Regions from separate parts of the Achromobacter sp. NPDC008082 genome, predicted to be linked through region 1. Evidence: predicted binding sites of a transcription regulator. Region 1 holds the regulator's gene; the other holds the start of a gene.
The links. Region 1 encodes FliA, which starts transcription of late flagellar genes. Its sites were predicted from a motif close to CTAAAGTTTNNNNNNNNNNNGCCGNTA; they were not measured.
Positions count from the first base shown of each region.

Region 2: ACFZAI_RS06700 (FlxA-like family protein) is a predicted target of FliA. The motif match lies at 1,181-1,207, and genes of this name have one in related genera.

Region 1 is NZ_JBIBIB010000005.1:609,193-612,603, reverse strand. Features, by position in the region: gene flhC (flagellar transcriptional regulator FlhC) at 78-659, opposite strand; gene flhD (flagellar transcriptional regulator FlhD) at 691-1,014, opposite strand; gene ACFZAI_RS22670 (RNA polymerase sigma factor FliA) at 1,444-2,199, shown strand; gene ACFZAI_RS22665 (methyltransferase regulatory domain-containing protein) at 2,267-3,411, shown strand, end outside.
Region 2 is NZ_JBIBIB010000001.1:1,489,473-1,492,883, forward strand. Features, by position in the region: gene ACFZAI_RS06695 (ABC transporter substrate-binding protein) at 1-587, opposite strand, end outside; gene ACFZAI_RS06700 (FlxA-like family protein) at 718-1,140, opposite strand; gene ACFZAI_RS06705 (solute carrier family 23 protein) at 1,277-2,599, shown strand; gene ACFZAI_RS06710 (methyl-accepting chemotaxis protein) at 2,649-3,411, opposite strand, start outside.

The DNA of each region.
Region 1 (3,411 bases):
TCCCCTGTTCCCCCCGACCCAAAAAGGCGGGTTACGGGGAGTTTTCCAGGGCTTTTGATGTATTTGGACGCGGGAGGTCAAGGACGCGCGGCGTCGACGGCGGGCGCCGGGCGGTTGCCCGCACGTGCTTTTGCCGCGGCGCGCGTCTTGCCGGCGCGAGGTGGCGGCCGGCAAATGGCGCACACAAAATCCGATTGCGGATCGTGAGCGTGGGCGATGAAATGGCCGCCGCACTGGCGGCAGGCGGACAGCTGGAGCATGCCGCTGTCAAAGAAACGCACCAGCATCCAGGCGCGGGTAAAGCTCAGGACGGGCTCGGCGTTTTCCGCCGTGTCCAGGCCGGCGTTCTCCAGATAAAGGCGATACGCATCGATGATGGCGCGGATGCCTTTGCTGCTGGTGCGCGCATTCAAAAACGAATACACGTTGTAGAACAGCGACGAATGAATATTCGGCAGCCAGGTCATGAACCAGTCAACCGAGAAAGGCAGCATGCCCTTGGGTGGCGAGCAACCGCGGATTTCCCGGTACAAGCGTGCAAGGCGGTCATGGCTGAGGGCGGTTTCCGCCTCGAGCACTTGCAAACGAGCTCCTAGGGTAATCATGGAGCTGGCAAGCAGGATATCGTCCGCTTCCTGAGATACGCTTTTGGAGGCCATTACACGTTCCGTTTGGGGAGTCGAGTGGCGGTCAGGCCAGTTCTTCTACAGGTTGCTTGGCCAGCAGGATCGTTGCATGGGCTTGTTGCAGCGCACCACCCAGAACGTCATGGGTCAGCGCCGACAACAGGCTGTAATCATCAAAACGGAAGCGGCACAGCAGCGAACTGGAGCTGGCCAGTTTCACCAGTTGTGCCGGCGACAGTCGCATCAGGATGTCAGCAACTTCATTGCTGAACCCCAGACGGAACATCGACGCAGCATAGTCATCACGCAACATTCGTTGCGCAAGTAACAGATATGACAGATTCACTTCACGAATGTCTGCCAGCAAAGAATTTTCGACTTGTTGCACGCCCTACTCCCTATCCCTGATCCCACCCACGGGGCTTGATATCCAAAAGCGTCGGCAACCTACGGTTACCTGACTGCTGCTGCATCCTGTTTTAATGCGAAATGTATCATTTGTTCGCAATTTAAGTAAAATTTACCACAGGTGATGTCATTTTCTATGACTTATATGACAAATCTTTGTTGATATTGCGCAACTTGTGAAAATAGACACACCTTGACATAGAAATCGGTGACGAATTTACGTCAATTTGGCAAATAAGCATTCAAAACATTGCGTACTTCGGGGAATGAAATGTTGTGCAGTGCCGACAATGGCACCTTGACGATCACCTGATTGCTAGCTTTAGTGCAGCCGCGCGTTTGTCGACAATGTCGCAAATTGACAACGACCGACAATGCGTCACGATGGACACCGCCTGACATTCCCGCAATGCCCCACGCAGAAGACAGCTTGGTCGAATATGCCCCGCTAGTGCGGAAGCTGGCCCTGCAATTGCTCGCCCGGCTACCCGCCAGCGTTGAGCTTGACGACCTGATACAGGCCGGCATGATCGGCCTGCTTGACGCCGTAAGGCGCTATCAGGAAACGGCAGACGCCCAATTCGAGACCTACGCCACGACCCGTATCCGTGGCGCGATGCTGGACGAGCTTCGCAGCCAGGACTGGCTGCCACGCAGCGTCCGCGCCAAGGCGCGCAAAATCGAACAGGCCATTTCCCAGCTGGAGCAGCGCTTGATGCGCGCCCCCTCCGAAGCCGAAATCGCCCAGCAGCTTGAAATTCCGATCGACGAATACCAATCGTTGCTGCACGACGCGCAAGGCGTGCAGATCGTTCACTACGAAGATTTCACGACCGAAACGGACTCCGCGTCCGGTCAATCGGATTGGGCTGCAACACTGAACCATGGTTCGGCAGGCGGCAATCCGCTGGATTCTCTATTGGCAGGCGATTTCCGCCAGGCGCTGGTGCACGCAATCGACGCCCTGCCCGACCGGGAAAAACTGTTGCTGTCGCTGTGTTACGAGCAAGGCCTGAATCTGAAAGAGATTGGCGCGATCATGAACGTGACCGAAGCACGCGTGTGCCAGTTGAGATCGCAAGCAACGGCTCGCATTCGCGCCAAGCTGAAGGAACAGGCTTGGCAAGAGCTGCCCCAGGAGGGGCAGATCGCGCAGATTATTTGAGTTCACACCGCGTGCGCGTTCGCGCACGCATGCCGCACATCCCCCGCCCTATCCCTGGAATTCAGTCATGACCGCAGCCGATAATTTGACGCAGGCAATTTCTGACGCCTACGACGAAACCCCGTACATTTCGAATGCGTTCGCCTATACATCGCCAGGCAACTTACGTGCGGTAGCGAGTCTTTATGGATTGGCCACGCCCGCGCTGGACAACGCGCGCGTGCTGGAACTGGGTGGCGCCGCCGGCGGGAACCTGCTGCCCTTTGCGATGGCCTACCCCGGCGCGCAGGTAGTGGGCATTGACCTGGCGCCTCAACAGATCGAGGCCGGCCAGCAGATCGCCGAGAAAGTCGGCGCGCGCAATCTCGATCTGCGCGCGATGAGCCTGACCGACATCACTCCCGAATTCGGGCAATTCGACTACATCATTTGCCACGGCGTGTTCAGCTGGGTGCCCCCCGAAGTGCGCGACGCGATCTTGCGCATCTGCCGGGAAAACCTGGCCCCGGAAGGGATTGCCTATATTAGTTACAACACCTACCCGGGTTGGAAAGCCGCCGACGTGGTTCGCGACGCGATGATCCTGAACAGCTTCGGTGCACAGACGGCGCAGGACAAACTGGCCAGCGCCAAGGAAATGCTGGATCTCATCGAAAACGGCCTTTGGCACAACAACCCGCTGCACGCTGCGCTGCAAAATGTTGCGGGCAAGCTGCGCGGTCAGTCCGACCATTACCTTCTGCACGAATACCTGGAAGCGATCAACACGCCTTGCTACTTCCTGGAATTTGCAGCCGCCGCGCAACAGGCCGGCCTGGCCTATGTTACGGACGCCGAACCGCATTTGACCTTTGCATCGACCTACGGCGCCAAGGTCGCGCTTGGCCTGAATGGCCTGTCTGCCAATAGCAACCGCGAAATGCGCGAGCAATATCTGGATTTCGCGGTGGGACGCTCGTTTCGCAAGAGCCTGCTGGTGCACGCGGATCGCGCGGGCCAGATGCTGGCCCAGCCAGAAGGCAGCGCCTTCAAAGCCATGCATTTCGCGGCCAAGCTCGACGCGGCTGCGCCGACCGCAGGCGCATCGGCAGAGCATCGCCACTACATGACGCCCAATGGCGCAACGCTCAGCAGCAAGGACCCGGCCATGGTCGGGATGATTGACGCGCTGAACCAAGCCTGGCCGCGCGCGCTGCCCTTTGAGGCCATTGT
Region 2 (3,411 bases), on a different contig from region 1:
ATGCGCAGCAACGTGTTCCAGCCGTCATCCCAGCCTTCGCCTTGCAGAATGGTTTCCACGGTCAGGTGCATCGTGCCTGAGCGCGACGGAGACGTGATGCCCACGTGGCCAAACCATTTCGGCGACAGCAGGTCTTTCCATTCGACGGGTGCGGGAATCTTGTGCGCTGCGATATAGCGCGTGTTGTAGACAATGCCGTAGCCGGCCAGCGCCTGCCCCAGGTACATGCCCGAGGGGTCATTGATGGGGTAGTGGCCGATCTTGTCTGGCACATCTTTGTTCGCCACGTCGGACGACTTGGCCAGCAGCTTGTCGCGGCCCAGCACTTCGAAGGCGTCAGGGGCGCTTGCCCAGAACACTTCGGGGCGCTGGCCCGCGGGCGTTTCGCGCACGTAGGCGATGCCCGACACCGTGTTCTTGTTCAGGATTTCCAGCGTGATGCCAGGGTTAGCCTTCTCGAAGGCGCTTTTGTAGGCCTGGGTCAGGTCTTTGGGGAACGACGTGATCACCGTGACGGTGCCGGCCAGGGCAGGGGCCGAGCAGACGGCCAGCAGCGCTCCTGCAAGTGCTGTGCGCATTGCATGCATGGTTTGTCTCCGTAGTTTTAATTTGTTCGGAGACAGTAATGTCTGGTCTGCTACGCGTCCAATCAGAAATTTTGATGCGCATCATCATCGGGGGCGCCCGCTGCCGGGCGCCCGCGACATCACGGGGGCCTTAGGCCGTTGCCGAGACGCCGTTGCGTTGCGCGTCGCGCGCCTGCTGCGCCAGCACCTGGGAAATCTGGTTCTGGATCTGCACGGCTTGGGCGTTCAGCGCCACCAGCTGCTGCGCCTTCATTTCGTCCGACATGCCGCTGGCCTTGATCCTGGCGATCTGCTCCATGATCAGCTTGAGCTGCTTTTGCAAGGCCTTGATCTGACGGGTGTATACGTCGTCGTTGTCGGTTTCCTCGCTGGCCTTGGCGGCATTCACTTTCGAGGCGCCCGGCGCGTTGACGCGGATCTTGCCTTCGTCGCTGACCGACACGGCTTCGCCGCCGGCAGCCGACTTGGCTTCTTTATTGGCCTGGATACGTTCGGCCCACAGGTCGGCCAACGAGTTGATTCGGGAGACGCCGCTGATGGGATTGGTCGCCATGAAGGCTCCGTTTGGTTATTGATCTTGGGGCTTTCCCTAGCTACGGCATTTTTGCTGCGAACTTAAGCATTGCCCCGTTTTCGCGGCCCCCTTTACACTGGCGCCCGCTCACCCCAACACCTTCTTTGGGATTCCCATGTCCAATTCCTATTTCCCGCGTTGGCGCCTGGCGGACGACGCCGAGCCCGGCGTCATCATTGCGCCCGATGAACGGCTGTCCTGGCCCAAGAACGTCGCCATGGGCGCGCAACACGTGGTGGCGATGTTCGGCTCGACCGTGCTGGCGCCCCTGCTGATGGGCTTTGACCCCAACGTCGCCATCCTGATGTCGGGGATCGGCACGCTGATCTTCTTCCTGTTCGTGGGCGGCCGCGTGCCCAGCTATCTGGGTTCCAGCTTTGCCTTCATCGGCGGCGTCATTGCCGTGACCGGGTACGCTGGGGGCGGGGCCAACGCGAACATCGGGGTGGCGCTGGGCGCCATCATCGCCTGCGGCCTGGCCTACACGCTGATCGGCGTCATCGTCTGGATCGTGAATGCGCGCTCGGGCGGCGGGGCCAACTGGATCGACACGCTGATGCCGCCCGTGGTGACGGGCGCGGTTGTCGCGGTGATCGGCCTGAATCTGGCGCCGATTGCGGCCAAGGGCGCGATGGGCGCGTCGGGCTTCGATACCTTCATGGCGCTGGTCACCATCGTCTGCGTGGGCGGCATCGCCGTCTATACGAAGGGCATGGTTCAGCGGCTGCTGATCCTGGTCGGCCTGATTCTGGCCTGCGTGATCTACGCCGTGCTGGCCAATGGCATGGGGCTGGGCAAGCCGATCGACTTCTCCGGCGTGGCGGCGGCCGCCTGGATCGGGCTGCCGCATTTTGCGGCGCCCGTCTTCAAGGCCGAAGCCATGGGCCTGATCGTGCCGGTTGCGATCATCCTGGTCGCCGAAAACCTGGGCCACGTGAAGGCGGTCAGCGCCATGACCGGGCAGGATCTGGACCGTTACCTCGGCCGTGCTTTCGTCGGCGACGGCGTGGCGACGATGGTCTCGGGCGCGGTGGGCGGCACCGGCGTCACGACCTACGCCGAGAACATCGGCGTGATGGCGGTTACCCGCATTTATTCCACGCTGGTCTTCGTGGTGGCCGCGCTGATCGCCATCGTGCTGGGCTTCTCGCCCAAGTTCGGCGCGCTGATCCAGACGATTCCCGGCCCGGTTCTGGGCGGGATGTCAGTCGTGGTGTTCGGCCTGATCGCGATCGCCGGCGCCCGCATCTGGGTGGTCAACCAGGTGGACTTCAGCGACAACCGCAACCTGATCGTGGCCGCCGTGACCCTGGTGCTGGGCGCGGGCGACTTCACGATCAAGCTGGGCGATTTCATGCTGGGCGGCATCGGCACCGCCACTTTCGGCGCCATCATTCTGTACGCTTTGCTGCGCCGCCGCGCGCCGGCTGTCGTCTGATCGGGTTAGCCTGCGCAGGGTCTTGCGGCCCGCGTAGGCTGGCGCCCGATCAAGACCGCGACAAACGCGCCGACGACTTGGCGTGGGCAAGCGGGGAGGCCACCACTGGCGTGGCGTCAATCACTTGCCCCGACTGCGTCTTGAAGACGGCAGTCGTCTCGGACAAGCGGCGCGCCTGCTCCTCCATGGCGGAAGCGGCGGCTGACGCCTCTTCCACCAACGCCGCGTTCTGCTGCGTTACCTCATCCATTTGCGAGACCGCCAGGCTGACCTGATCGATGCCGCTGGCCTGTTGGGCCGAAGCGGCCGAGATCTCGCCCATGATGTCCGTCACCCGCTGCACGGACGCCACAATTTCCTGCATGGTCTGCCCGGCGGCCGCCACCTGGGCCGACCCGGCCTGCACCGTATCCACCGACGCTTCAATCAGGGTCTTGATCTCTTTGGCGGCCTGCGCGGCGCGCTGCGCCAGGTTGCGCACTTCACCCGCAACCACCGCGAATCCCTTGCCCTGTTCCCCCGCGCGGGCCGCTTCCACGGCGGCGTTCAACGCCAGGATATTGGTCTGAAAGGCAATGCCATCAATCACCGAGACAATGTCGGCGATCTTGCGGGAGCTGTCCGAAATGCCTTGCATGGTCGACACGACCTGGCCCACGTTATGCCCGCCGCGCTGCGCGACGTCCATGCTGATGGCGGCCATCTGATTCGCTTGTGCGGCATTTTCGGCGTTCTGCTTGACCGTGGCGGCAAGCTCCTCCATCGTGGCGGCGGTTTCTTCCAGGGCGGCGGCCTGCTGCTCGGTGCGGGTG